3 regions of the Cytobacillus firmus genome follow, and region 2 is predicted to be linked to each of the others. Evidence: riboswitches for the same ligand, from Rfam matches in the RefSeq annotation. Region 2 holds a riboswitch; each other region holds the start of a gene.
What was found. A riboswitch is a leader RNA that binds a small molecule or an ion and turns the genes downstream of it on or off. The one in region 2 is predicted to bind cyclic di-AMP.
Positions count from the first base shown of each region.

Region 1: it holds a riboswitch for cyclic di-AMP, as region 2 does, so the genes downstream of both, NAF01_RS15420 (dicarboxylate/amino acid:cation symporter) here and NAF01_RS03395 (cation:dicarboxylate symporter family transporter) in region 2, are expected to answer to the same signal.
Region 3: it holds a riboswitch for cyclic di-AMP, as region 2 does, so the genes downstream of both, NAF01_RS15375 (potassium channel family protein) here and NAF01_RS03395 (cation:dicarboxylate symporter family transporter) in region 2, are expected to answer to the same signal.

Region 1 covers NZ_CP098323.1:3,046,472-3,051,425, forward strand. The annotation lists gene NAF01_RS15395 (endonuclease) at 1-950, opposite strand, end outside; gene NAF01_RS15400 (DinB family protein) at 1,097-1,621, opposite strand; gene NAF01_RS15405 (GNAT family N-acetyltransferase) at 1,653-2,102, opposite strand; gene NAF01_RS15410 (GNAT family N-acetyltransferase) at 2,224-2,748, shown strand; gene NAF01_RS15415 (hypothetical protein) at 2,856-3,041, shown strand; cyclic di-AMP (ydaO/yuaA leader) riboswitch at 3,151-3,295, shown strand; gene NAF01_RS15420 (dicarboxylate/amino acid:cation symporter) at 3,446-4,669, shown strand; gene NAF01_RS15425 (MerR family transcriptional regulator) at 4,838-4,954, shown strand, end outside.
Region 2 covers NZ_CP098323.1:627,974-640,371, forward strand. The annotation lists gene NAF01_RS03385 (NAD(P)H-dependent flavin oxidoreductase) at 1-362, shown strand, start outside; gene NAF01_RS03390 (dienelactone hydrolase family protein) at 513-1,121, shown strand; cyclic di-AMP (ydaO/yuaA leader) riboswitch at 1,333-1,483, shown strand; gene NAF01_RS03395 (cation:dicarboxylate symporter family transporter) at 1,597-2,859, shown strand; gene NAF01_RS03400 (DUF4256 domain-containing protein) at 3,627-4,193, shown strand; gene NAF01_RS03405 (N-acetylmannosamine-6-phosphate 2-epimerase) at 4,761-5,438, shown strand; gene NAF01_RS03410 (N-acetylneuraminate lyase) at 5,466-6,332, shown strand; gene NAF01_RS03415 (sodium:solute symporter family protein) at 6,347-7,846, shown strand; gene NAF01_RS03420 (FAD-binding protein) at 7,859-9,550, shown strand; gene NAF01_RS03425 (ROK family protein) at 9,634-10,542, shown strand; gene NAF01_RS03430 (MurR/RpiR family transcriptional regulator) at 10,556-11,398, shown strand; gene modA (molybdate ABC transporter substrate-binding protein) at 11,593-12,384, shown strand; gene modB (molybdate ABC transporter permease subunit) at 12,389-12,398, shown strand, end outside.
Region 3 covers NZ_CP098323.1:3,033,434-3,045,831, forward strand. The annotation lists gene NAF01_RS15320 (GNAT family N-acetyltransferase) at 1-274, opposite strand, end outside; partial or broken gene NAF01_RS25080 (MEDS domain-containing protein) at 295-845, opposite strand; gene NAF01_RS15335 (YolD-like family protein) at 1,031-1,369, opposite strand; gene NAF01_RS15340 (FUSC family protein) at 1,515-3,692, shown strand; gene NAF01_RS15345 (hypothetical protein) at 3,707-4,009, opposite strand; gene NAF01_RS15350 (heavy metal translocating P-type ATPase) at 4,284-6,407, opposite strand; gene NAF01_RS15355 (ArsR/SmtB family transcription factor) at 6,400-6,768, opposite strand; gene NAF01_RS15360 (DUF1450 domain-containing protein) at 6,888-7,157, opposite strand; gene NAF01_RS15365 (prolyl 4-hydroxylase family protein) at 7,186-7,824, opposite strand; gene NAF01_RS15370 (TrkH family potassium uptake protein) at 8,144-9,514, opposite strand; gene NAF01_RS15375 (potassium channel family protein) at 9,559-10,215, opposite strand; cyclic di-AMP (ydaO/yuaA leader) riboswitch at 10,294-10,443, opposite strand; gene NAF01_RS15380 (anthrone oxygenase family protein) at 10,651-11,103, opposite strand; gene NAF01_RS15385 (DUF3896 family protein) at 11,314-11,496, opposite strand; gene NAF01_RS15390 (phosphotransferase) at 11,805-12,398, shown strand, end outside.

The sequences.
Region 1 (4,954 bases), 2.4 Mb from region 2:
TCATAGCGGACAGCCATATAAAACAGCATCCGGGCTACATCACCTTTTACAGCATCCCTTGGTTCCCAGGAATCTGAGTCATAGTAATTTCCAAGTGCTTCAGAATGCTGGGACCCCCCATTATCAAAATCAAGATTTCCTCTCGAACTATTTACAGATACATCTGTTGGCCGCAAATGATGAAGGTCAGTTCCCGCCCCCATCGCTGTGCCAAAGTCTCCGTGCGATTTAGCCCACACATGTTCTCTGTTCCAGTCATTGACTCCAGATCCATTGTTGAATTTGCCCTGAGAACGGCCGGTATATAAGAGAATGACGTTATTCGGATTAGCCGGGTCTTCGTCTGTTTCACGAAGAGCTTCCCATACATTGGAATAGGAAATTTCAGTATGGTCATCAATGATGTTATGAAGAGCTGATTTTAAAGACTGACCTGTTTTTCCATATGCAGCATCATAATACCCGCCAGGTCCGGGTTCCGGGTCAGTTGCTCCGCCGCCACTATCCAGTTCAAAAGCAGTACCGTCCTTAAGCCCCGGATGAGAAAAATAGGCAGTCAGCGTTCCCGTAACTTTCATTTTCTTTCCCATCAGAGATGGATTCGATTTCAAACCAAAGCTTGAGCGAAAGGAGGATGGGATTTGAACATAAATCATTTTAGCCAAGCTAGTCTCTGATGGACTTTCCGCCAAGGCTAAAGCATAGTCATTTGGAAACCCGCTGATGATAACCGTATTTGCTGCAGTCGGCTGTCCAACCACATAGCCTTGAACAGTTTTGGATGAGTTATTTTGTGCATTGATTCCCTGTGAAACCGAATAAGGTGATGACCAGGACCCATCTCCCCCAGCTGCCTTTGTTATTGAATCTTGGATGGGCTGCATTACAATGAGAATGGCAGCAAATAGAATAAACGATAAAAGCAGACCTTTTCTCTTGCGATTCAGCATTCATTCGCCTCCATAATGTTTTGAAAGGACTTGGAAATCAGAAAAGTCACAATCAACCCTTAGTATAAATGAACACCCTCGGCCATGACATGATGTATTGGTCCCGAAATTTCGCTGTTTTACAATACTTAACAATCGTGTAATGCTTACTTTTTTAGAATGCCCAAATACTCAATCCAAGGACCAACATCTGTCCTGTACCTATTTGCCAATACTCTTGTAATCTGTGTAATATGCGTAAGATCATGAACAGCCCAAGTGGAAATCAATTCCCTGACTCTTACTGGGCCAAATGCAGGGTGAATCCCTTTCTTTTCGAAATGAGTTTCCAGATCAGGCATCCCCCTCAGTGTGGCCAAATTTTTTATTCTAAGGGTCTTAAAGATCTTAAGCTTTTCTTCAAGCGGCAGTTCCTCTGACAAACTTAAATGAGCAAAACGGTCAAAGGGAGGAAATGGCTTGCTTTCCCCTTCCTGCAAAATAAATGTCAGTCGCGGAATCCAATTTTTCTCCTCGCCATCAATCAAATGATCAACCACTTCGGCTGCATTCCACGTGCCTTCCCCTTCATTGCCATAAAGCCATTCTGAAAATAGACCGCTTAGTAATGCATCCAGCGTATCCGGTGTACGTTCAAGAATTTCAATAGCTTCTCTTAAGTTAAAATTCATATATTCGCTCCTTTCAACCTTCACGGCTTTCCTATAATAATTTCTCAAAAGCAGTAATAGTCAGTGAATCATTTATTTTTATTTTTTCAACCTCCCTAAATCCACTTTTCAGATAAAATGCGACAGCTGGAGTATTCTTAGAGCCGGTTGTGACAACCATTTTTTCAATCATCGGCCTCCGTTCAATGTAATTCAGCAGCTCTTGTGCAATTCCCATTCTAAAATATTCAGGATGCACAATGAGTCTATGTATATCTAAAACACCTTTCTCCTGTTTAAACGAAATCACCCCGCATAATTTTTTACCAGTAAAATACCCAAAAAAGGTCTCTCCTGTAATTTGCAGGGTATTAGCAGTATCTTTCAAAGGGGGCAAATCAGGATAACCAATAATTTCAGCCTCAATTTTATACGCGGGAAGCTGTACGCTTAGAACCTGCTCAGCCGCTTTTCGGTCTTTAATATTTATTTCCTTAATCATGATGGTCCCTCTTCTTATATTAGTTTAAAAAATAATTTCTCTATCAAAAATATTTTCCCTCTTTTTTTGGACGAATATAGGCATTCCAATATAAAATGTTAGCTAAAGGGGGACGAATGGGATGAATTTAAACTATGAAGTGATAACAGAAGACAATATCAGCCTTTGCCGGGATTTATGCAATGAGCTGATGGCTTTTCAAAAATCTAAGGCACATATAACACCTGAGCGTTTTGACAGCATGAATTTTGAAACAAGATTGGTTCCATCCGTAAAATCTGCTATACATAATTATATTGTAATTGTTAAGGACGACGAAGAAATCGTGGGCTATGTTTATTCTAATGTTTCACCTAAGAAAGCCTACTCCAATGATTTCGCCACTTTTTTTGATCTAACTTCAGTCAGGAAAGAAAATGTTGGCTGCTTATCACAATTCTTTATTAAAGATGGCTATCGGCAATACGGAATTGGTTCAGTTCTTTTTAACATGTCGATGGAATGGTTAAGTCAATTTAATGATGTGGAAGATTATTTTATTTATGTATCAAATGGAAATACAGAGGCCCTTGAATTTTATAAAAGCAAAGGATTTACTGTGAGTCACGATATTCTGGACGGCTTTATTACAGTTTTGCGAAAATAGGATTATTTTTTCCATAATTCATGTACCCATACTCATTAAAAATATAGTGGACATTCCCATAAATCTTGTTATAATTCAAAAAGAAATTACTTTGAAAAGGGTGCATTATGGGAAATACATGCAGATATGTTGTGAGTGCCACCGGGAAAAACGGGGAGACTTATTATACGCAATGCAAGGATAAAGAGGAGTTAAAAGAGTGGCTGGCTGAACATGAAGACAAGCTGAATAAGAAGGAACTGAAGGTGACGGACAAAAAAAGACACCCTCTTTTGAGCTGGCTTAACTTCTGATCGTATTTGTCCTTTTCTATAAAACTACTATTTTTTTAATAGTAATCATGGATAAGAAAATCTTATGATTTACAACTTTTATGATTATTGTTAATATATTAAAAAAACATTATATTTTTCGCTTAATCTTATTTGAGCGGGGGAACCAATTGTACTTTTTCTTAAAAGTACCTGGGGTGAATCCTTTTACAGGTAGGGTACTCTCAAGACCCGAACCCGACAGCTAACCTCGTAAGCGTGTTGAGAGGGAAACACTGCATCTATGCACAGTGGTTTTTACCTCTGTGTTTTTTTGTTGCCTTTTTTAAGTTAGGTTTATGTTTTTTGGGGGTAATATAGGGAAGGACATTATTTTCTGTGTCTATATTTTACATTTTTTTACATCATTCATTGGAGGAAAGCGTATGAAATTATCTACTAAAATTATTATTGCTTTGATTGCAGGGGGAATTACAGGTTTACTGATTAATTTGTTTGCGCCTGGAATATTTCCTGAGCTTGACAAGTTTGTGTTTACACCGCTTGGAAAAATCTTTTTAAACTTAATCAACATGCTGGTTGTCCCGATTGTATTCTTTTCCATTACTCTTGGTACAGCCGGGCTTGGTGATCCAAAGAAATTAGGAAGAATAGGTGTCAAAACGATATCCTACTTCTTAGTTACTACAAGTATAGCGATTATTATCGGACTAGCTTTGGCATATGTCTTCCAGCCGGGAAATGTCGGGGAATTTGACGTAACAAACGTGGAGTATGAATCTGAAGAAGCTCCGCCTGTCTCAGAGACACTATTAAATATTATTCCGACCAATCCGGTAAAAGCCTTTACGGAAGGAAACATGCTTCAGATTATTACTTTTTCCATTTTTGTCGGATTTGCCTTAACGATGCTCGGCAATAAAACAAAAGGCATTTTAAACCTGATTGAACAGGGCAATGACATAATGATGTATCTTGTTAATCTGGTTATGAAATTTGCGCCATATGGAACATTCGGACTTATTGTTTCTGCTGTTGGAAGCCAGGGTCTCGATGCCATTAAGGCAATGGGACTTTATATGATCGTGGTTGTTCTTGCCCTTCTTGTCCATGCCATTATCACCTATGGCGGTTCAATAGCACTCATTGCAAAAAGAAATCCATTAACCTTCTTTAAGGGATTTGCACCTGCCATGGGAGTAGCGTTCAGTACTTCAAGCAGTAATGCCACATTGCCGATTTCGATGAGTACTGCCCAAAAAAATCTGAAAGTTCCTGAATCAATCAGCAGCTTTGTGCAGCCGCTTGGTGCAACGATTAACATGGATGGAACAGCCATCATGCAGGGTGTTGCCACTATATTTATCGCACAGGTATTCAATGTGGATTTATCACTCACCCAGCTTATCACGGTTGTTCTTACCGCAGTGCTTGCCAGCGTTGGTACTGCAGGTGTGCCGGGTGTCGGCCTGATCATGCTGGCGATGGTTCTTAACTCCGTTAACCTTCCGGTTGAAGGTATCGCATTAATCATTGGTATTGACCGTCTGCTTGATATGACGAGAACAGCTGTCAATATTACAGGCGATGCTGCTTGTGCAGTGATTGTCGCGGAAACAGAAGCAAAAAAAGAGGCTGTTAAAGCCTGATCAAAAAATAACACCGGTTATCCGGTGTTATTTTTTTCGGAGCTCTTCCTCCCCTTCTTCATTCAATTTCATTGCTTTTCTATGATAGTTTAGTATAATTAGATTCATAACCATCACGTAACAGTTTGGAGGAAACCTCATGGGGCTGAGAAGTTAAGAATAGGAGAATTGGCTGAAAAAGCAAAGGTTACGAAGAGAACGATTGATTACTATACTTCCCTGGGTCTTTTAGAAGCAGAACGTTCACCTTCAAATTATCGCTATTATGACCACTCCTCCATCGAA
Region 2 (12,398 bases):
CCAGGTTTGTCGCAAGTCAAGAATGTGATGCACCCCTATCCTTCAAGGAAAAATATGTACAAGCCAAACAGGAAGATATCGTTATGGTGAAAACCACCGTAGGTTTGGAAGGCCGTGCCATTAAGAATAACTTTACTGAACAAATATCTGACAATAAAAAGGTGAAAATCAAGAAATGCATCGATTGTCTGAAAAACTGCTCCTACCGCTTTTGCACATTGGATTCTCTGGTCACATCCATGGAGGGGGACTGTGAGAATGGTCTCGTATTTGCGGGGGCAAGAGTCCATGAAATTAACGAGATTTTGCCTGTTCAGACGATCATTCATAAGATCAAAAGGGAATATGAAGCGTGTGTTTAATGTTATAATGGTGCATTGCTTAAAGTCGGGCTGCCAATTAGGCGGCTTTTTTTTGTTTTAAAAGGGTGTTTTGAGGCTGGAGGAATAATTCATATTAATATAGAATACCTTTTAATGGAATATAGTGTAAAAATGATTGGGTGAAGAAATATGGAGAATAAGCGACATAGTTATGATAGAAATTCTAATTCTTTAATCATCGTAATCCACGAAATCTATGGAATAAATCAACATATAAAGAGTTTTTACGAATTGTTAACCAAGCAGAATTTTGAAGTGATATGCCCCAATTTATTAGAGCGAGAGATGCCTTTTGATTATTCTCAAGAGGAAGACGCTTATCATCACTTTATGGAACATGTTGGTTTCGATAGAGCGGCACGTAAAGTCAAAGATTTGTTATTGGATGTTAAAGATGAATACGAAACAATATATATCATTGGATTTAGTATAGGTGCAACTATTGCCTGGCTGTGCAGCGAGGAAGATTGTGTGGATGGAATAGTTGGATACTATGGTTCAAGGATTAGGGACTATTTAGAGGTGACACCCCGGAGTCCTGCCATGCTATTTTTTCCGCAAGAAGAGCAATCTTTTAATGTTGATGAGTTAGTATTGGCTTTGGAGAAAAAGAAAATTAAAGCATATAAATTTACCGGGAAACATGGATTCAGTGATCCTTATTCCTCTAAGTATGATGCAAAATCAGAACAAGAAGCATTTAGCAAAATGCTGGATTTTTTATTGCATATTGATTGAGATATTATAATGCCCTCGTTATCACCTGATATTTAAGAAAAGTTTACAAGCCCGTTCAATATTCTTAATACTAAGATGCTAATTTAGATGTAGCGGGGATAGCATGTGTGGCTATCATGGCATTTGGCGCAGGTGGAGCCAAGTGCTTTTTTGTTTTATACCGGGAATACTTAACTATTTACAAAAATTATCTTGGGATAATATAATGATTTAGTGTTCTATGCTTAATCTTATTTTAAGAACGGGGGACCCATTATTTACGGCGGAGTTTCCGCACGGGGTGAATCCGAAAGATGGAAGGGCTTACTGTTTCCGCAGTCCTAACCCGAAAGCTAACCTCGTCAGCGTTTAAGGAAACAGAAGATAATATGAATCAGAGTGAATTGACAATTGTCGATTTTCTTTTTTTTGAGATCAGCTTTGTTTCCCTTGCCTGCGCAGCATGTTAAAACTAAACAAGAAGGTAGGGTAATTGATGAAAAGAATTAAATTAAGTTTAGCCACTCAAATTTTTATCGGTCTTGTCCTGGGGATTGTGGTTGGCGGTATCTTTTACGGTAATGAAGCAGCGCAAAGTGCCTTACAGCCATTTGGCGATCTGTTCATCCGTTTAATTAAAATGATTGTGGTTCCTATTGTACTATCCACGATTATCGTTGCTATTGCTGGTGTAGGTGATTTAAAATCCGTTGGTAAGCTTGGCGGTAAATCATTGACCTATTTTATCGGCATGACGTTGGTTGCCATTGTGGTTGGCTTAATCGCCGGGAATGTATTTCAGCCAGGTGCCGGCCTGAATATGGACAGCCTGCAGCAAAGTGACATTTCAAGCTATGTCGAAACCAATAAAGAGCAGGAAGGCAAGTCTGTAGCGGATACATTCTTGCATATTGTGCCTACTAATCCGGTACAAGCCATGGTTGAAGGCGATATGCTGGCGATTATCTTCTTTGCTGTTGTATTTGGACTCGGAATCGCAGCAATTGGAGATGTCGGAAAGCCGGTTCTGAGATTTTTCGAAGGTACAGCCAAGGCGATGTTCTATGTAACGAACCTATTTATGAAGTATGCGCCGATCGGGGTATTTGCCTTAATTGGTGTTACGATTTCCAAGTATGGCTTCGCCTCACTGATTCCATTAGGCAAGCTGGCGCTTACTGTATATGGATCGATGATTTTCTTTGTTCTAGTTGTTCTGGGAGTCATGGCCAAAATTGTCGGGTTCAGTATCTTTAAATTATTGAAGATGATCAAAGAGGAATTAATTTTGGCATTTTCAACAGCAAGCTCGGAAACAGTTCTTCCAAGAATTATGGACAAAATGGAGAAAGCGGGAAGCCCGAAACATATTTCTTCATTCGTTATTCCGACAGGCTATTCTTTTAACCTGGACGGATCTGTTTTATATCAGGCGATTGCCTCTTTATTTATTGCCCAGATGTTTGGGATCGAATTAAGCATCGGACAGCAAATTACGCTAATGTTAGTGCTGATGGTTACATCGAAAGGAATGGCGGGTGTACCGGGCGTATCCTTTGTGGTGCTGCTGGCGACATTCAGTACCATTGGATTGCCTGCAGAAGGCCTTGCCTTTATTGCCGGCATCGACCGTATCCTTGATATGGGACGCACAGCAGTTAACGTGGTGGGGAACTCACTGGCGGCAATTGTTATTGCGAAGTGGGAAGGGCAATTCAACCCTCCAGCAGAAGAAAGATTTGAACAACAAGCTTCATAATAGATTTGGAAACACTAACAAATGGTATCGTTTGTTAGTGTTTTTTTGTGGAGCAGGATAGTTCTGGTTCGGACACAGGAAGGGAAAATCCTCGGGGCTGAGTCCGAAGTTGGCTCAGGTTCGGACACAGGAAGGGGAAAACACCGGGTTTGAGTCTGAAGTTGGTTTAAGTTCAGACACAGGAAGAGGAAAACACCGGGTTTGAGTCCGAAGTTGGTTCAGGTTCGGACACAGGAAGGGGAAAACACCGGGTTTGAGTCTGAAGTTGGTTTAAGCTCAGACACAGAAAGGGGAAAACGTCGGGTCTGAGTCCGAAGTTGGCTCAGGTTCGGACACAGGGAGAGGAAGATGACGGGTTTGAGTCCGAAGTTGGCTCAGGTTCGGACACAGGAAGGGGAAAACACCGGGTTTGAGTCTGAAGTTGGTTTAAGTTCAGACACAGAAAGGGGAAAACGTCGGGTCTGAGTCCGAAGTTGGCTCAGGTTCGGACACAGGAAGGGGAAAACACCGGGTTTGAGTCCGAAGTTGGTTCAGGTTCGGACACAGGAAGGGGAAAACGTCGGGTTTGAGTCTGAAGTAGGTGCAGGTTCGGACACAGGAAGGGGAAAACGCCGGGTTTAAGTCCGAAGTAAGAGCAGCAGCAAACAAAAAAAGGGGAAACCGGCGAAACAGCCAAATATGAAAAGTAAAATGCGGCTCCAGCTTTTATCAACTAGCCCTTTAGGGTCATAATTATATTATAATGAAGAAAAAAGGGAGGTACTCATATGACACAGGGAAGTAAGGCGCTGTCACCAGAACAGCGGGATGAATTGCTGCAAACATTGAAGGCCCGTTTTGAGAAGAATACGCACAGGCATGAAGGGCTGGTATGGGCAGATGTACAAGCTAAGCTTGAGGCTAATCCTGAGAAATTATGGTCGCTGAATGAAATGGAAGAAACGGCCGGCGAACCGGATGTTGCCGGGTATGATGAAGAGACGGGCGAATACATATTTTATGATTGTGCAGCAGAAAGTCCTAAGGGCCGCAGAAGTTTTTGCTACGATCGTGAAGCGCTGGAGGCAAGGAAAAAACATAAGCCGGAAAACAGTGTGATGGATATGGCAGCTGCCATGGGCGTTGAGCTTTTAACGGAAGAGCAATACCGGGAGCTCCAGGAGCTTGAAGCTTTTGATAAGAAAACATCGAGCTGGGTGCAGACACCTGCTCATATCAGAAAACTTGGCGGGGCTCTCTTCTGTGACCGCCGCTACGACACGGTCTTTGTGTATCACAATGGAGCTGATTCCTACTATGCTGCAAGGGGGTTCCGCGGCTCGCTGAGAGTTTAGGTTCAGTGAAAAACTAAGTAAAAAGAGAAAGGGTCAGTAGTGCACTCATATTGATTGAGGCGTTAATCCGGGAAGGGATTAACGCTATTTTTGTAGAACTGCCTTGATATTACTGATAATGGAGAAGTAGGATGAAGACCATTATTAAGGCTGATATTGAAGATATGTGCAACATTGTAAATATAGACAGTTAGGTTATGGGTAAACAAGCAGCCGAGATTATACTCAACTATGAAAGAGGGGGTCGTATTACTGTGAAAGTCAGAGCGGTATAGTTGAAAATTTAGATGAAGGAGATCCTGAAATCATTTAATACAAATTAAAATAGATTCTAATGCAAGATTCCTTATAAATAAGAATCTTGCATTTTTTTGTTTGACTCGGATTCTACAATGATATAAATTTCATTTATTTTGATAATAAACTGTCATTTTTAAAAATAAAATTGACAATAAAATATCACGGTGATATAGTGACGATATGAAAACGTTTTCTGAGCATTTTCTTGTGTGCAGGGATGATTGCCGTTATGGAAGCATCAAAGGAATGACAGGTAGGAGAGGTATTATGGATGTATTAGATAAGATAAAAGGCAGATTAATAGTTTCGTGTCAGGCCCTTGAAGATGAGCCGCTTCATGATTCATATATTATGAGTAAGATGGCTTTTGCGGCAAAGCTAGGAGGGGCTTCCGGAATTAGAGCAAACAGCGTGAAAGATATCCGTGCAATCAAGAAGGAGGTCGATCTTCCCATCATTGGGATTATCAAAAAGGATTATCCCGGCAGCGGAGTGTATATTACGGCAACGGAAAAAGAAGTAGATGACCTGTATCAGGAAGGTGTGGATATCATTGCTTTTGATGCAACAAAGCAAGTCCGTCCGGATGGAAAAAGTTTTCAGGGATTTTTTGCAGAAGTGAAAGCCAGGTACCCGGACCAGCTGTTTATGGCTGATATTTCTACATTAGAAGAAGCGCTGGCAGCTGAAAAAGCCGGAGTTGATATTGTGGCAACCACTTTAGCGGGATATACTCCTTATTCGGAAGGAGTTGTTCCTTTGGAATTACTGGAACAAGTAATATCCCATGTTTCAGTTCCTGTTATAGCGGAAGGAAATATGGATACACCGGAAAAAGCAAAAAGGGCTATTGAATTAGGAGCTCATGCAGTTGTTGTAGGAAGTGCCATTACACGTCCGAAATTAATTACAGAGAAATTTGCAAAAGCTATACAAAACTACTAGTGAAAATTAGAAATGAGGGTGTTCGAGATGAAAGGAATTTTTACAGCGTTGATGTGTTCATTTGATGAAAACGGAAGGGTGAACGAAAAGGGATTAAGGGAGATTGTCCGTTACAATATCGAAATTTCAAAGGTAGATGGCTTGTATGTCAATGGAAGTACAGGTGAGAACTTTCTGATTTCCACTGAACAAAAAAAGCAAATCTTTGAAATTGTAAAAGATGAAGCTAAAGATCAGGTTAAATTGATTGCTCAGGTGGGTTCATTAAATATTGATGAAGCAGTAGAATTAGCACAATTTGCAACAGATTTAGGCTATGATGCTATTTCTGCTGTTACACCATTCTACTATAAGTTTGATTTCCAGGAGATTAAAGATTATTATTACACCATTTTAGAAAGCGTTAACAACAAAATGATCATCTATTCTATCCCAGCCTTAACAGGGGTTAGCATGAATCTTGAGCAATTTGGAGAGCTTTTTGAGAATGAAAAAGTAATCGGCGTGAAATTTACAGCACCTGATTTCTTCTTACTGGAAAGACTTCGCCATGCTTATCCTGATAAGCTCATCTACTCGGGATTTGATGAAATGCTGCTTTCGGCAAGTGTCCTGAATGTAGACGGAGCGATTGGCAGTACGTTTAATGTAAATGGAGAGCGTGCCAAGCAAATTTTTGAACTGGCACAAAATGGCCAGATTGAAGAAGCAAGGGAGCTTCAAAAAGTAACCAATGATTTAATCGGCGAGATTTTAGATAACGGCTTATACCAGACGATTAAAGAGATCCTGAAGACACAAGGCGTTGATGCAGGTGTATGCAGGAAGCCAATGAAAGCGCTTGAAGAGGACAAAGTTCAGCGTGCGAAAATGATTGCGGAAAAATATCTGTAAAATCAGGGGGATAAATGATGACTGGATCTTTTGCTGTAATTGATTACGTTATATTATTTGCCTATCTATTGTTCATTCTTTGGGTAGGGATTGCAGTTGCCAAAAAAGAAATGCAGGGAAAAGAGTTCTTCAAAGGGGATGGCTCTATTCCTTGGTGGGTGACATCTGTCAGCTTATTCGCAACCTTATTAAGTCCGATTTCATTCTTATCCTTAGCCGGAAACTCCTATTTAGGATCATGGGAGCTGTGGTTTGCACAATTAGGTTTATTTATTGCCGTGCCAATCGCGATTTATTATTTCCTGCCGGTTTACCGGAAATTAAATTTAGATACAGCTTACGAATATTTAGAGCGCCGCTTTGATACAAAGCTGCGCGTCATTGGGAGCCTTCTTTTTATCGTCTATCAGATTGGGCGCATGTCCATTATTATGTATCTGCCGGCGTTAGCATTAGCGGCTGTTACTGGCATCAATGCTGTACTGATCGTATTATTCATGGGTGTAGTGGCAACCATCTATTCAGCCTTTGGAGGAATTAAATCAGTGCTTTGGACAGACTTCATCCAGGGTGTAGTCTTAATCGGCGGAGGTATTTTTGCCCTCATTATGCTGATGTTCTCCATTGATGGCGGATTTGGAGAAGTGGTCCGTGTCGGTACCGAAGACGGGAAGTTCTTTACGGATACACCATTCTTCGATCCGAACTTTGTCAATAACAGTGTTCTTCTTCTTATTTTTGGCGCCGGGATTTCAACTGCATTCTCATATATTTCAAGTCAGGACATGGTTCAGCGTTATTTAACAACCACTGACTTAAAAGAAATGAATAAAATGACTTATTTAAATGGTATTCTGTCACTTGGTACGGCAACATTATTCTTCTTTATCGGAACAGCTTTATATACATTTTATACGCAGCAGGCAGGTGCGATGCCTGAAGGTAAAGCCGACCTGATTTTTGCCAACTTTATCGTGGCTGAGCTGCCGGCAGGAATTTCAGGCTTGCTGATTGCCGGATTATTCGCTGCGGGACAATCAACACTTTCAACGGGCTTGAACAGTGTGGCGACAAGCTGGACATTGGATATTCAGAAAGTTCTTAAACCAGATATGAGTGATGAAAAAAGCACCAAAATGGCGCGTAATGTATCCACAATTGTAGGGATTTTCTCCATTGCTTTTGCCATTGTCCTGATTTACACAGATGTTGGAGATGCTTATTCCTGGTTTAATGGATTGATGGGATTAGTATTGGGTATCATCGGAGGTACCTTCACGCTTGGAGTCATGACGAAAAGAGCAAACGCGAAAGGGGCCATCTGCGGTTTCTTCGCAACAGCAGCCCTTGCAGTCTATGTGTCTTACTTTACTGATATTACTTTATGGGCCTATTCCATCATTAATTTAATTGCTTCTATCGTGTTCGGTTATGTCTTTAGCTTATTATTCAAGCAAAAAAGCAAAGCTGAAGATGAAAATCTGACATACTATGATAGAAAAAAACCAGCGTAAAATGGTGAGACTATGTTTCAAATAAAAAAGAAAATAAAAACGGATGTCTTAGTGGCCGGAAGCGGGCTGGCCGGGATAAAAGTAAGCAAAGAGCTTGCAGATCAACAGGCCGATGTATTGATGGTGACAAAAATGCAGGTAGCTTCAGGTTCAAGCTTTTATCCGCTGAAAGCCTCCCTTGGAACTCAGGTGACAAAAGATCATGAAGATGAATCGATATTTCTTGAAGATATTGAAAGCTTGAGCCATGGCATGCATGGGCGGGATTTAGCTGAGGTGTATGTAAAAGAAATTCCGAAGCGTGTAAAGGAATATCAGGAGATTGGTGTGAAGGCGAAAAAGCTGGAAGGGGAGCGTAAAGCCTGTTTCGCTGAACATGAACGGGATATCTATTTATTAAGTGACTGGGATCAGATTCGCGAAAATGTGAGAACTATTTTTGCAGAGTATGAAAACCTGTCTATCCTGGAAAAGACAATCGTCCTTACTTTGCTGAAGAAAGATGACCGTGTGGCGGGAGCCATACTTTTAGATGAGAATAATGACCTCGTTATGGTGGAATGCAAATCTGTCATTTTAGCAACGGGCGGATTCGGCAGTATTTATCAGCATAACTTAAATCCCAATGATGTGGATGGCTCCGGCCATATCCTGGCTGTCGAAGCAGGGACCCGTCTTGTAAACATGGAATTTATTCAATTCATTCCAGGCATTACGGCTCCGAAATATAAAACCCTCTTTGGGGAACATACATTAATGTATTGTGATGATATAGTCGATGAAGCGGGAAGCAGCTTACTGGATTCTATGCTGCCTGAGGAGATATCGAAGCAGGAATGTCTGCAGATCAGGAGCACACACGGTCCGTTCACCCATTCACTTGATTCGAAGTATGTGGATATCGCGATGATGAAAAACATCATCGCGAATCGGAATGACCGCGGATTCAGGCTTTTATATCGGTCCGAGTTATATGAAAATGGGGAAGAGTTCTACACGGTCTATTTAAATTGGCTGAAAGAGAGAAATATTGATCTTTTGGAGAATGAAATTCGTATTGCCCCATTTGCCCATGCCAGCAACGGCGGGGTTTATATTGACACGTATGGCAGAACCGGTGTGAACGGATTATATGCCATTGGTGAGCTGTCCTGCAATATTGAGGGAGCGAACCGATTGGGAGGAAATTCGACTGGCGCCTGCATGGTATTTGGCAAAAGGGCTGCGGCAGATTGTGTCAGGTATATCGAAACACAAAGCCATGAGGAAATTTCTGAACCTGAAGCATTGAAACAGATCGAGAACATGTTTGGCGTTCAGGGGCAAACAAAAGGTCCTGTTAAAGATATGGAGAAAAAAGTTCATCAGGCTATTGAATCGATCAAAAAACTAATGTGGTATCATGGGAATGTCGTGCGCAATAAGGACAGTCTATTAAAAGCATTAGAAACCATCAGAAAGCTCGAGTCAGAGCTTGATTTAGGTAGATTGTTCGAACAGCAGGCAACCCGAAAGCTGACAATTAAGGCACGAAACTTCTTCAAGCTTTCGCAAATTCTGCTTGAGGCCATGCTGGAACGAAAAGAAAGCAGGGGCGCACATTTTCGTGAGGATTATCCGGAAGAACGTGAAGAATATAATAAAAGATTGTTTATTTCCATGAAAGATGATGGAGCATTGGAGTATCGCTTTCTAAATGAATAGGGAGTAGCTTTAATGCTCATAGATGGAGGGGAAAACCTGGTATGGGTTTTCTCTTTTTTCAATTGTAAGGGAGGAGCACAATCATGCAGCTTGGAGTTATTGATATTGGCGGAACATCTATAAAATATGGCATCGCTTCAGACGCAGGAGAGCTTTTTAGTCTTGATTCCATCCCGGCTGAGGCTTATAAGGGCGGTCCTTTAATAGTAGAAAAAGTGAAGATGATCTGTGATATGTTGTTAAAACAGGCAAGAGTCGAGGGCATTGCCATCAGCTCTGCAGGGCAGATTGATAACCAGAATGGAACCGTGGTGCATGCAACGGATAATATTCCGGGATATACCGGTACAAGTCTGGCTGAGGTCATTTCAAAACATACCGGATTGCCGGTTACGGTTGAAAACGATGTGAATTGCACAGCATTAGGTGAATATTGGCAAGGTGCAGCTAAAGATATGGATGATTTTCTCTGTGTAACTATTGGCACGGGGATTGGCGGTGCGTTATTCTTAAATGGTAAGCTATACACAGGAGCCAATTTTTCAGCCGGGGAAATCGGGCATATCAATCTGTACCCAAATGGGAAGCCCTGCACCTGCGGTAACAAGGGCTGTTATGAAAGGTATGCTTCCAGTTCAGCCCTATCAGAGCTAGTGGAGGAAAGAATGGGTGTGAACCTTCCATTAGAGAAGTTTTTCGAACTTGCCAGAGAGGGAAATAAGGAAGCTAATAACCTATTTGTACAGTGGGCAGATGATGTGGCGACAGGCATTCAGAGCCTTGTTCATATTTTTAACCCCGAGCTTGTACTGATTGGCGGCGGAATTTCTGCACAAGGAGACTTTTTATTGGAAGAGGTACAATCGTCTTTAGCGAAGAAAGTAATGCCAAACCACTGGAAGTCGCTTCGGATGAGAATTGCCGCACATGAAAACAAAGCCAATTTATTAGGAGCAGCCAAGCACTTTTTGGACATGAACAGGAAAAGTTAGCAGAGGGGTTACTATGGAAACGAATAGAAAAATGACAGGGCTGAAGCCTACTATATTAATGGAACAGCATAAACACAACTTTACTAAATCCGACCATAGAATTCATGAATATATTTTAACGAATACAGACAAGGTGTTATACCATTCATTAACGGAATTATCGGAAGCAATAGGAGCTGCAGAGGCTACAGTTCTGCGTTTCTTCAGAAAGCTGGGCTTTAAAGGCTTCCAGGATTTTAAATTTTCGCTCGCGCAAGAGGTTTCTGGTAATTCCAGTCAGGCGGGTGACGAGACCTATATTGAACGCATCCGCACAAACATGGTACATGCCATTGAAGATACGTATAGAATGCTGAATAATCAAGCTCTTGAAAACAGCATCGAAGCAATAGTCCGTTCCAGGGATGTAGTGATATTTGGCATAGGCTCTTCCGGAATTGCCGGGCTTGATATGCAAAACCGCCTCATGAGAATAGGAAAACATGTTGATGTCGTCACAGATCCTCACTTCCAGGTAATGAGGGCGACCTCCCTGGATGAACATTCCGTTGTGATTGCCATAAGTTTAACAGGCAGCACAAAGGATATTGTCGACACTGTTAAAATAGCCAATGAAAAGAAAGCTACTGTGATTGTATTAACAAACTATGTGAAATCACCTTTGGCCAAATACGCGGATTATATTTTACTGACCTCTGTAAAAGAAAGCCCGTTAGACAGCGGTTCATTAGTAGCCAAAATTACACAGCTTTATTTAATCGATCTTATCTGCACGGGGATCACCATGAAAAACTATGAACAAGCTTCAAAAGTGAAAATGGAGATATCTGAGAATATCAGTAATAAGCTGTACTAAAGCAAGCCAATGCTGGTTCAATTATTTTTATAAGGAAGGCCATTGTGCCTTCTTTTTTTCCAGCCCTAAAAATGGAGTTTTTTCACTGTTTTTCCCAGAGGTATTGTCACAATGTCCTCACCGCTGATATCCAGGGCATTAGCAGTTATAATTAGTTATAATCAGATATAACTATTCAGTGAAGGAGATACATAATGAAAAAGAAATCCCTGTTATTTTTTTCATCAATGGTCCTTTTTTTATCATTGGCTGGATGTCAGTCTAAAAATACAGGAGAAGAGCAGCGGGATGCAGCCGGAGAGAGTGTGGAACTGACTATTTCAGCAGCGGCAAGCCTGCAGGATGCCTTAACGGAGATCGAAGCAAGGTTCGAAAAAGAACATCCAAATGTGCTGATCAACTTTAACTTTGGAGCTTCAGGTTCTCTTCAGCAGCAAATCTCCCAGGGAGCACCCGCTGATCTTTTCTTTTCAGCTGCAGAGGATAAATTTGATAAACTGGTGAATGACGGACTGATTGAAGAAAAGAATGGAATTGACTTGGTCGGGAATGAGCTTGTACTAGTGGTGCCAAAGGGTTCGAAGGTCAAATCGTTTCATGCTCTCACAGAAGCAGATAAATTGTCCATCGGCACACCGGAGTCGGTTCCTGCCGGGAAATATGCGAAGGAATTATTAGAGAAAATAGATATCTGGAACAACATAGAAGAAAAAGTAGTGTATGCCAAAGATGTCCGCCAGGTCCTTACATATGTAGAGACAAATAATGTGGATGCCGGAATTGTTTATAAAACGGATGCGTTAATATCTGAAAAGGTCAACATAGTGGACACGGCAGAGGAGAATACTCATGATCCTATCATTTATCCTTTGGGTGTGATTAAGGATACAAGTCATCCTGAGGAAGCTAAGCTTTTCTATGATTATCTTCAAAATGAAAAATCTATGGATATTTTTAAAGAGTATGGATTTAAAGGATTGAAATAATTATATGGCTACTG
Region 3 (12,398 bases), 2.4 Mb from region 2:
CTTTATCCTGCTGAAAGAAAGCCACAAGCTCTCCAGAAAGCTCCTCATCATCCGGAAAATAAAATCTTACATGCTTTTGGCCATTTTTCTGATGAAAATCTCTTAAATATTGATGTGCCTCCTCAAACTCCTGAACGGAAGGCATTCTTTTAAAGGCAATAAAATTGCTGTCATACTGAAGGAGCATGTCAGGATTATGGTTATGAATAATTAGGTCATTTTCCAGAACAGTGTGTCCCGGTTTATAAATATCATGAAATGTGATCTTTTCCATCGGTTTCTCCTAAGAACATTTTATAGGTATTTATACTCTCTGTCTGTTATGAGCACATCATGGCAGCGCATTAAATTCTCCTTTAGTTCCGGAGGGGTATTTTTGCTATCATACGCACACAGGGAAATCAGGTCATGGTCAGAAATGGCATTGCTTAGATTCTTTTCATATTGTTCCACTAACGGAATGTAGTCCTTCACGTTACCCCACTCAACCAGACCCCATGTATATATCTTAGAACTGCTGTCTAAATAAGGCTGAATATGTTTAAGAAAAAAATGTAAATGGTATCAGGATTAAAATTACCGTTAGTGTAATAAAAATCATAATTATTCATAAAATGAACTCTGTTTAATTCCTCTTTTCCTAACAAATTAGTTAATTCTTTATCAATAAGAAAATAATTTCGGTCATTCTCCACAAATAAAACATGTCCGCCGCATCTTACACCAGCCGTTATGTATGAGACCGCATTTTGAAGATAGCAATCCATTTGATCATAGTGATAAAGAATATGACCTCCGTTTGACTTTTGCAGATTATCAAGTAAATCTGTTAACAATTCATTCATTGATAAGTCTCCTTATAACGAAAAAATGTTTGATGTACTTTAACGCTACTCACTCCCAGCTGCTCTTTCTTTATTATATCTAAAAATTGAAAAAAATGGGTGTGTTTTCTCCAGGTTTGCGGTCCACGGCCCAAATAAAAACTCGAGGTAAGTTCCTCGAGTCTGCTGCAATTATAAAATATTATTCATTCTTCCACTTCCGCCCCGGCTATTTCATCAAAGTTAATTTTCTCCAGATCCCCGCTCTCCAGTTGCAGATGAATTTTTCTGCTGATGCCATCCAGTCGGTTTACCCTTCCTTTGTATTCGAGGAAAAATCCTTCCCGCCAGACTTTTACTTTCAAAAGATAAGCAAATTCCATTGCATAGTGAATTTTGTTTTCATATTCCTCCAATTCATATTCATCAATGAGCGGCTTGTTTTGCGCCATTTGATCTCTTTCCAGCTTTCTTAGCATCGCCCGGTGTTCCGGCATGAAGTGAGCAGGCTGCCATTTTATTTTCCCTCTGTCTTTTAGCGGCATAATAAATCCCTCCATATTCTATTATAGAACATTTGTTCTGTTTTAAAACCTAAAAAACAGAAAAAGCTTAAGTTGGTTCATTTGGATAATAAAAGTACGAATGGTAAAATACACTTTAACTCTCAAAAAAAAGATTGGTGAAACAATGAAGCAGCTTCAAATCCAACACCGATGGCTTGGACGCTTGCTGGCGTCCGACCCCGGCCTGATCCGTTTTCAAAAAGCCGGACGGGCCACATTAAGTTTAATGGCTTCGGTATTTACAACTCTATTTCTTATGCAATTGGGTGGGGCAGATGCCGCTCTCGCCCTTACTCCGGCAATTGTTTCCGGAATGGCCGGCATGCTTGGCATCATGATTGTGATGGATGACTCTAAAAAAGGGAAAATGCTCACAACCGGCATCCTTGGATTTTCAGCAATGGCAGGGGTATCAATCGGTTCACTGCTGGCAGAAAGCACAATCTTTACCGATATTTCAATGGTTGCATTAATATTTTTAAGCTTTTATTTGACCCGCTTTGGTGTCCGCTATTTCTCATTATGCATGATCGCATTCATGACACTTTATTTCTCATCTATTCTGCAATTATCAGCCAGCCAGCTTCCTTCCTTTTACTTCGGGATCTGGATTGGGGTCGCGTATGCTTTCCTGTTCAATTTCATTCTTTTTCAGGACACCGCGAAAAACCTGAAAAGAAGCATCCGCTCCTTTCATTTCCAAAGTAATTTTACCTTCAATCTCTTAATTGAGGGAATGCAGGGAGAGCGTATGACTGCTCATCAGCGGGAAGAATTGCGGAGAAACGTGCTTAAACTCCGGGATTATGCTGTAATCGTTTCAGAGTATATCAATGAGGATGATGTGCAGAAATTATGGCAAGGGCTGACTCCATCCCAGCTGAGGTTATATATATTTGATACAGGCATGCTGATTGAAACCCTGACTGACTCCATCCGGAACTTAAAAAAAGCGAATGCCCTTGACATAGAAGAGCTGAGAAACCTCCTGGTCTGGGTCACCCGCTCTCTCCGTGACGCTGAAGTTCTTGCCCATCAATATGAAGAACAAAATCTTCGTGAAGCAGAGCTTGCTGTACAGGCACTTCGCCTGCTTATTATGGATTTGTTCAACAGGGAAGACAAACCGGCAGGATGGCTTTACTTGATCAGGCGGATCGAGTCCCTTGCAAACCATGTCATTGAGGGCGGCATAACTATACAGCAGGCGCTTCATAAAGTAAAAGACAATGAAATAGAAGTATCTGAAGAGACGCCTGATGAAGATGAATCACCTAAGGAAGATAAGAGCCTCAAACTTTCCACCAAAAAAGCGTTTCAGGCATTGACTGCTGCCATCATATCCATCATTGCTGGACAGATTCTTTCGCCTGACCAGCCTTATTGGGTTCTTTTAACAGCCTTTATCGTTCTGCTCGGAACCGAATCAATCGGGCGCATTTATACAAAAGGTTTTCAGCGGTCAGTTGGAACGATTATCGGGGCAGTGATTGGATTTACGCTTGCCAGAGTGGTCAGCGGCCATTCTGTGCTGGAAATTACGCTCATTTTTGCAGCAGTTTTCTTCTCTTTTTATTTATTTGAAGTCTCTTATACATTAATGAGCATGTTTATTACGATGCTGGTCGCTTTTATGTATGACCTTTTACTTGGCGGAATATCATTCTCCCTTATCAGTTCCAGGGTTATCGATACGATTGCCGGTGCCGGCATTGCATTCGGCGTATCTCTATTTATTTTTCCTAAAAAAACGAAGGATAAAGTGGCCGATACGATAAATGATTATCTTCAAGAACTGAAACCGTATGTCACGGCATATGTGCGAAGCTTCCGGGAAGATGTGAATGTTAAGGAGCTTTCAGGCAAAGGCTTCTTATTGGATCAAAAGCTTAAAACCATAAACGTCGAAGCGCAATCGCTGATAAAAAAACCCGGATCTCCGCGCCATGCTGACGTTAACAGATGGATCACCCTTTTTTCAGCCATCAATTACTATGCAAGACATCTGGTGGCTTCCTCCTACCGGAAAGGATTCGACTATCCTGATGAGCTGGTCGATGTTTTCACAAGAATTGAGGAGAAACTTGAATTAAATATTGAAACATTAATGGACCTGATTAAAGAAAGCGGAGACGGCACACTTGTCTATAGTCTGGACCGGGAAAGAGAACAAATTGAACGAATGGCACCACCAAGGCAGCAATCCCAGCGTGATTTGATTCATCATCTTTATTTCGTCTGGAGAATCAACAAAGCGATTGTGGAATTGGCAGAAGAGCTTGGTGCAGGGAAGGAGCAATAATGCTCCTTCCTCTTTTATTTATATAGAGATTTATAATAGTAATATGGAGGATATGAGTAATAAGGATAACCGTAATATGGGTAAGGGTAACCATATCCGAATGGCGGAGCTAAGGCACTTCCCAAAAGCAGACCTCCCAGGAAAGGAAACCCGAAGCCAAAACCGAACGGCCTGCCCAATCCAAATGGTCTTCCGAATCCTAACGGTCTCCCAAAACCAAACGGCCTGCCAAACCCGAAAGGTCTCCCAAAACCAAATGGCCTCCTCAAGTCATCATCTGGGCTAATCTGCATTAGTCCATTCACTTCATTCTGCATGTCCAGTCCTCTTCAGGATAAATTGCAGTATTAGAGTATGCAGATATTTATTTTAAGAGTAGGCTGTCACCTAGTCAGAAATTCAAATACACCGCAAAAAAAGAGCAATGCCCGAAAGCATCACTCTTTTCATTTCTTTATCGCAGTCTAACGGGCAGTAAGACCCCCACTTCAAGACTCAGAGGAATCAAAGGAGGATAAGTGGGGGTCAAACTGCCCGTAAAGGCCCGATTGGTTCAACTAACAATCAGTGAACCCCCCACTGATTGAAGTTTCACTTTATTTTGAGAAGCCGCAGGCTATTCAAGGTGACCAGCAAGGTTGCTCCCATGTCCGCGAATATGGCAATCCATAGGGTCAGCCAGCCCGGAACAACCAGCAATAAAGCCAGTGCCTTGATTCCAAGTGAGAACGTGATATTCTGCTTGATGATCCTTAACGCTTTTTGGCTGAGTTTAATCGTATAAGGCAATTTGCTCAAGTCATCTGACATTAGGGCAATATCTGCTGTTTCTAGTGCTGTATCTGTTCCGGCACCGCCCATGGCAACCCCGATAGACGCAGCAGCAAGAGCAGGCGCATCATTGACGCCATCCCCGACCATTGCCACACTTTGATGGCCGGCACGAAGTTCTTTAATAACAGCCAGTTTATCCTGCGGCAGCAAATCCGCTTTAATCTCGGAAACGCCGGCTTGCTTTCCGATCTCCAAAGCCGTTCTGTGATTGTCGCCTGTCAGCATAACCGTTTTAATTCCCATATCATTTAGTTTGCTGATGACCGTTTTCGAATGCTCCCGTATTTCATCTGCAACAGCTATTAATAGCAGAATTTCGCTTGCTGTCCCTAGAATCATAACGGTTTTACCCTGGGTCTGCAGATCTGCTATTTGCTTTTGAATAGTGCTTTCCATGCCGCTATGAAGCTCCTCAAACAGATTGGGGCTGCCGGCATAGTAGAGGACACCATTTACTGCGGCTTTTACTCCCTTTCCGGTAATAGAGGTGAATTCCTCTGTGTCCAGCCCGGTAAAATCAGTGCCCATTTCTTCTGCTTTTTTCATGATTGCTGAAGCAAGGGGATGCTGTGACCCTTTCTCTATGGCAGCCGTGACTTTGAGGAGCTGTCTTTCATCACCTTTAATAGTGATGATGTCTGTAACTGCAGGAACACCTTTTGTTAATGTGCCTGTTTTATCAAATGCAATCGATTTAAGCGCCCCTGTTTCCTCCAGGTGGATGCCGCCCTTAATCAGGACACCGTTTCTTGCTGCATTACCGACGGCCGTAACGACGGCTACCGGTGTAGACACGACAAGCGCACACGGACAGCCGACAACGAGTGCTGCTAGCCCCTGGTAAATCCATTCGTTCCAATCCCCGCCAAACAGCGGAGGAACAACCGCTATTAAAAGTGCTAAAACAATGATGGCAGGCGTATAATACCTGGCAAATTTATCGACAAACTGCTGGGAAGGCGCTTTTTCCGCCTGTGCTTCTTCAACTAAATGAATGATTTTAGCGATGGTGGTATCTTCAGCATGCTTTGTGACTTTTACTTCAAGCAATCCCTCTTCATTTAGTGTACCTGCAAAAACCTCATCACCTGCAGTCTTAACGGCAGGCACGCTCTCTCCTGTAATCGCTGCCTGGTTCAGGGAAGAGGTTCCTTTCAAGACCACGCCATCCATGGCCAATTTTTCTCCCGGCTTCACAATCATGATGTCACCAATTTGAATATCATCCACATGAATCCGCATTTCTTCATTGTCCCGTTTGATCAATGCTTCTTTAGGGGCAATGTCCATCAATGATTCAATGGACTGACGCGCTTTTTCCATTGAGAAACGCTCAAGGGCTTCACTGATGGCGAAAAGGATGACAACCATCGCTCCTTCTCCCCACTCGCCAATGATCGCTGCACCTATAATAGCGATCGTCATCAGGGTGCTCATGTCAAAATTCAATCTTGCAAGATTTTTGAAGCCTTTCAGGAATAAAGTATAACCGCCTATGATTATAGCTGCTGCATACCCTGTGATCGGGTATAGATGATCCTCTCCATACTGTTCGCTTAAAAACCAGCTGATAATGAGAATAAGAGCTGATATATAGACTTTATAATTTGATTTCTGCTTCCAGAACGGCTCGCGCACAACCGCTTTTTCATTCTCGGCACGCAGCTTCAGATTTTCGAAGGCTCCGGCTTTTTCGACCGCCTTCATTGAAGCTGTCCCAGTAACGGTTATTTTGGAAGCTCCGAAATTCACATTCGCATCTAAAACGCCATCCAGGCGTTTCACGTTCTCTTCGAACGTCTTGGCACAGCCTGCTCAGGAAAAGCCCTGAACACGGTAGGTTACCGTCTCTTTCTCCGCAATTCCAGCTTGTTCAGACATTGGCTTTCACCTCATTTCTGTGTTCAAGTGCAATCATCATTAATTGCCTGATATGATCATCATCCAATGAATAAAAAGCCAATTTCCCTTCTTTCCGGAACTTAACAATTCCCTGCTTATGCAATGTCCGCAAATGGTGGGATGCCGTTGCAACTGTTGCGCCAATGATATTGGCAATATCACAGACACATAGCTCTTCATCCCGGGTTAGTGCATAAGAAATTTTTGCCCTGTTCTCATCAGCAAGAGCCTTAAATAATTGGGCAGCACCTGAAAGATCTTCCTTCACCAGTTCCCCCTGAATGCGGTTCACTTTGTCTTCATCAAAGCAGTAAATTTCGCATGTATCTTTAGAGCCCAATTTTTTCTCCCCTCATTATTCAAACATTCATTTGAATATATTATACCTCGTCTGTGAGCTTATTCAAACAATTATTTGAATATTGTATGAAAAAAGGAACCGGATTGCTCCGATTCCTTTTATTTCTTTACTTCTTCTTTCAGTTTTATTAATAATTCATCCGAATTCTCCGCTGCAATCAATTTTCCGTCCACTACAGCATAGGGAGACAGCCTGCATTCTTTGCATTTGCTCTGACATTCGTATTCTTTATAAATAATATTCTTCTGGCTCAGGAATTGATTAAATTCAGTTAAATTATCTTCTTTTAAAAATTCATCCAGATTCCGCTGGCAAAATTCAATTGAAGATGTTTTTTGCTTTGAGAATAGTTTGTTGATGAGTTTCACCTTATCAAACTTCCTTTTGGTTTTTCTTTTAAGCTCTTTTCCGTATAAATTGTTGTCCGCCCTTGCCGGCATCCACCATATGGGGAGGGAAGAAATCAAAATGAGGCTTATATTCTTCACCCAATCCATAGTTTAAGATCTGGAGGCATTCGCCATTTTCTGCCGGATAACCCATCAATTCGGCTATCCTCTTTTCGATCCTTTCGACCAGCTCATTTTCCCTGAAGCGGAAAGCCATGCTCCTGCTTGTTCTGCCGGAACCTGCCCGTTCAACTCCCGAACCCGTATCCACTACACGGGATGGCTGCAGGCGGCTCCTTGAAAGACTGATGAGCTCATCACATTCTCCTGAGCTGAGCACAGAATCCAAGTGGAGGACAAACGGCTTTTCATTCCTGGAAAGCACTTTGACGTCCCTGTCATCGGCATGCAAGATGTTCCCCTTCCTGCCTATTTCTGGGACTTCATAATTATATCGAATCTGCTGCCCTTCTGTCGTCCCAATTGCTTCATTTCCAACAATTTTAAATAAAGTCTCATAAGCAAACCGGCTATCAAATCCCTTCTTGATCAAAGCATTTGCAAGGGAAATCGGACTCACTTCATTTTTTAGCGCACCCGTAATCCATTCCTTCAGTTCGTCTGATATCTGCATAACCTTAGCCATCATCGTCCCCCTGTATGACTCACTGAAAATACCCGTCGGCCTAAAAATGGAAATATATGTATTTTATTATAAAAGGAACTGAATCGATTTAGATGCATGAAATTTGGTATTCGCACTAGCATGGCGATCTTTTTCTTTTCGCTGTACTCTTTTTCGGCCTCATGACCGCCTGATGACGAACAATTCCCCCCAACTGTACTAATCTCCGGCTTCAAGCTTCACAAAAAAACAGGAAGAGCATCCCACTCTATCCTGCACAATCTCAATTTTTTTTACTTATTACGTCTATATTTCTTCTTATTTTTAAATCATCATCTACTCATCCAATCATGATTTTTTCTTCAGCATATTTAAAATTAGCTTTTTCTCTTCTTCTGGCAAGTGCGAAAGCAAGAGTTAAAGGACCCACTCTGCCAGCAAACATCATCAAAGCAATTAATTGTTTTCCTAATGGACTCAGTTCAGGAGTTAAGCCAAGAGACATCCCAACTGTGCCGAAAGCGGAAATAACTTCAAATAAAAGCATATTCAACGGTGCATTCTCTGTCAAAGAAAGAAGAAATAGAACCAGTGCTATCAATCCCATAGAGTACACTGTAATCGTAAATGCCCGAAAAATTAATTCCTTAGGGATTCTTCTGCCCATCAGATTAACTTCTTCATCTTCTTTAATGAGCGCTCTGACAGCAAGCAGGATCAAGGCAAAAGTTGTTACTTTAATGCCTCCTGCGGTTCCGCCTGATCCTCCGCCAATAAACATTAGAAGCATGGTAATAAGCTGCGAGCCCATTGTCAGCTCACCCGTATTAAGCGAATTAAAACCAGCTGTTCTTGGAACGACTCCGTGAAAATAAGATCCTAACAGTTTTTCCTTCATTCCCAAGTCACCAATTGTCGCGGGATTATTGAATTCCAAAAAGAATATGAAAACTGTGCCTAAAATATTAAGAATCAGTGTCATCAGCAAAACCAATTTCGTATGGAGAGAAAGTTTCCGTAAACTTTTATTGATTTTTAAATCAAGCAGCACGATATAGCCAATCCCCCCAATGATGAACAGCGAGCTTAACGTCATAATGACAGTAAAGTCCCCTGCATAACCGGTGACGCTGCTAAAGTCGCCCATTATATCAAACCCTGCATTATTAAAAGCTGAGACCGAATGAAAAGCCCCATAGTATAAAGATTGTGGAAACCCAAAATCTTCAGCCCAGCGAACACCCAAAATGATTGCACCAATTGCTTCTACAATCAGAGTAAAAGCCACCACAAATTTTACAAGACGTACCATCCCTTCAATTGTAAGCTGATTTAATGATTCCTGTATCATCAGCCTCCCCTTTAAGCCAATAGTTTTCCCAAGCATAATGGCAATGAGAACTCCAAAGGTCATAAAACCAAGTCCGCCTATTTGTATAAGCGCCATAAGAACTACCTGGCCAAAAACCGTAAAAGTTGTTTGTGTATCTACGACGACTAAACCTGTCACACATACAGCAGAAGTTGCTTCAAATAATGCATCAATAAACGATAGATGATGCCTGTCACTAGTGGAAAAAGGCAGCATAAGCAGCAGGGTGCCAATCGCTATTAGTATTAAAAAGCCAACAGACAAAGCCTGAGCAGGATTCATCCTGATCCAGGTGCCGGGCCGCTTAATTCTTCTACTCCTTCTGGTTTCTTTGTACATGGTCCATAATCTCCTCATTTAGATGGTAAACATAATTGAAAAGCTTAAACTCCATGCCTCTCAAATCTGCCAATCCCTTTATTGTGTCCCATTATAATCAGGACATCTCCCTTTAAAATGACCTCTTCAGCGGGCGGAGTAACGATTATTTCCTTCCCGCGCTGAATCCCCACGATATTACAGCCATACTTAGCCCTTATATTCAATTCTGATAGAGATTTGTTGGCAATCTTATTTGTAGCCACAATCTCCACCATACTATAATCTTCAGACAGCTCAATATAATCAATCATCTTTTCTGAAACAATATGGTGGGCAATCCGCTTTGCCATATCCCGCTCCGGATGAATCACACGATCAACGCCAATTTTTTCGAGCACTCTGGCATGATACTCATTATGTGCCTTCGCCCACACCTTTGGAATTCCCAATTCTTTTAACAGCAATGATGTCAATATGCTGGACTCAATGTTTTCACCAAATGAAACAAATGCATGATCAATATTCTTAATTCCCGTCTGTTTAATCGCAGCTTCATCAATACCATTGATTTGAACGGCATATGTCACAAACTGTGCGTAATGATTCACTTTCTCCTGATCCACATCAATCGCAAGCACTTCCACACCCAATTCATGAAATTCCTTTACAAGACTGCCGCCAAAGCGGCCTAATCCAAATACTGCATACTGTTTTTTCATTGAAGAAATTCCCTTCTTTTAGAAAAATGAACACAAAAAGACCACTCTTAATTTAGAATGGCCAATGGTTTCCATTAACCCTTCTCTCGATTTGGCTTACGGAGTTAGCTGTCGGATTAGGGATTGAGAGTATCCCTTCTTAGCTTTAATATGCTAAGATTCACCCCAAGATAAACAAGGTTTATCAAAATTGGTTCCCCCGCTCAAATGATTCAGCAAAAAGGTTTGCTATGAAATTAATAAATATAAATTACTCCCATGTTTATCTCTTGTCAATCTTTTTTTCATAAAGCTTTGTTTAAAGGTATATTAATTTTTGAACAAAAGAAAAAGACCTCCTTATAAGGTCCTTTTGGTCATTCCTTATTGAACTGGCACACCCGTTTGTTCAATAAGGTAATGACAAAATGTTTAATCCTTTATATGTAATATTAATTAAATTGTAACTGAGAAACAAAGTAACACAAAGCCAATAAGAAGCAACCAAGAACGAATAGATTGAAAGAACATCCATCGTTTTCTTATTTCCTTCCAAGCAGCGGGTGGGTTATCTCCATCCCACTGTTTGATTGCCTTGTTAATAGGAACATTATATCTAATAGTTATTATTGTTGCTAAGATGAACATTCCAGCAGAAGAAAAACGGCTTGCAAGCTCGATTGTTCCAAGTTCTTTAGTAAATACTGCAAAGGATAAGGTTAGAATGACACTTACAGGCATTAATATAGGCATAATACGTCCATATGTTTTCAGGGAAGCTTGTTCAAAAAATATATGTTGCTTTTGAGGTAAATGACGGATAACTGGATGCACTAAAGCGTATGAAGTAAACTCAGCACAAGCAGTAAAGCCCGCTATCAACAAAGTAATAAAACCTAAGAAATCCAATTTAACATCTCCTAATAATTGAGTTAATAATTTTATTATCATTATACAAGTATTGAACAGTTTTAATTATATTAGGAATAAGTTTTTTTAACTATTCTCTCTCAATAAAAGAAGCGAAAACGGCTGCCCCGTTTGTTTTAAAAAAAAAATCAATATTATTTTCATCATGGCCTTTCACAAAAAAAAGAAACGGCTTTCAGCACCGCCTCCCTAACTGATTATATTCCCTCTTTCAAAATGATTCATTTCTGTTAATTCAATCATATACTCATAGTTGTCAATCCTTTTTTGAAGAGTTTCCTTTTCACTGTCTGATGCAGCCTGACCGTGCATTTTAATCTCCAGTTCTTGTTTTGCAGCTTCAAGCTTCTTCTTTATTTCTAAATAGTTCATTTTCAGCACCCTTTCGCCTTTTATAAAATTTGAAAGGAGGAATGAAAACGCTTTCCCCTTAATTTAATTATAACCGTTTAACCCCCTTATTCATTTCAGAATATATTGATAATTTGTGAAATATTAAAGTACCTAGAACGGCAAGCAGGTCAGATATCATGGAGAAATAATAGAATTAACATTCGGAATCGAGTATGAATATGAATTCGCAATTATACTCGATTTTTTTTTGAGAAACAGCAAGCAACAGGTAACTTATATTAATATATAGAGAGAAGCAGAAGAGGTATCCTAGAAAGGGGGAAAATATGAATATACAAGAAATAATACATCAGCTAATGGACAATAACATTTTCCATTCAAAGCCAACTTATCATGAACAATTAAATGGTGGTACGGTAAGTGAATTGTACCTTCTGCATTTTGAGGATATAAAGTATGTCATTAAGAAAAATGAACCACAAATTATTAAATCGGAGGCAAATTTCCTTAATGATTACAAGAAGACTGATTTATTGCCAAAACTTTTATTCGTTGAACCATTATACAAGTACATCATTTATTCCTTCATTGAAGGCACTGCCAATTATGTTAGAAAAAACAAAAAAGAAACCCTCCAAACACTGGTGCAAGGGCTTTTAAATCATTACAAACCCGTTGAAAACAGTGAAGGCTGGGGCTGGGCGGATCAGCCATCAGAATCTTGGCAGAGTTTTATACTTGATAAAATCAATGAAGCAAATAAAATTCTCCATTCACGATTAGATACTAGTCATTATAATATCGTACTGGAGCTTGCTGAAAAAAACAGCCAATGCAAAGAGCCATTTTTACTGCACGGGGATTGCGGAGTACATAATTTTATTTTTCGTAATGGAGAATTAAGTGGTGTAATTGACCCG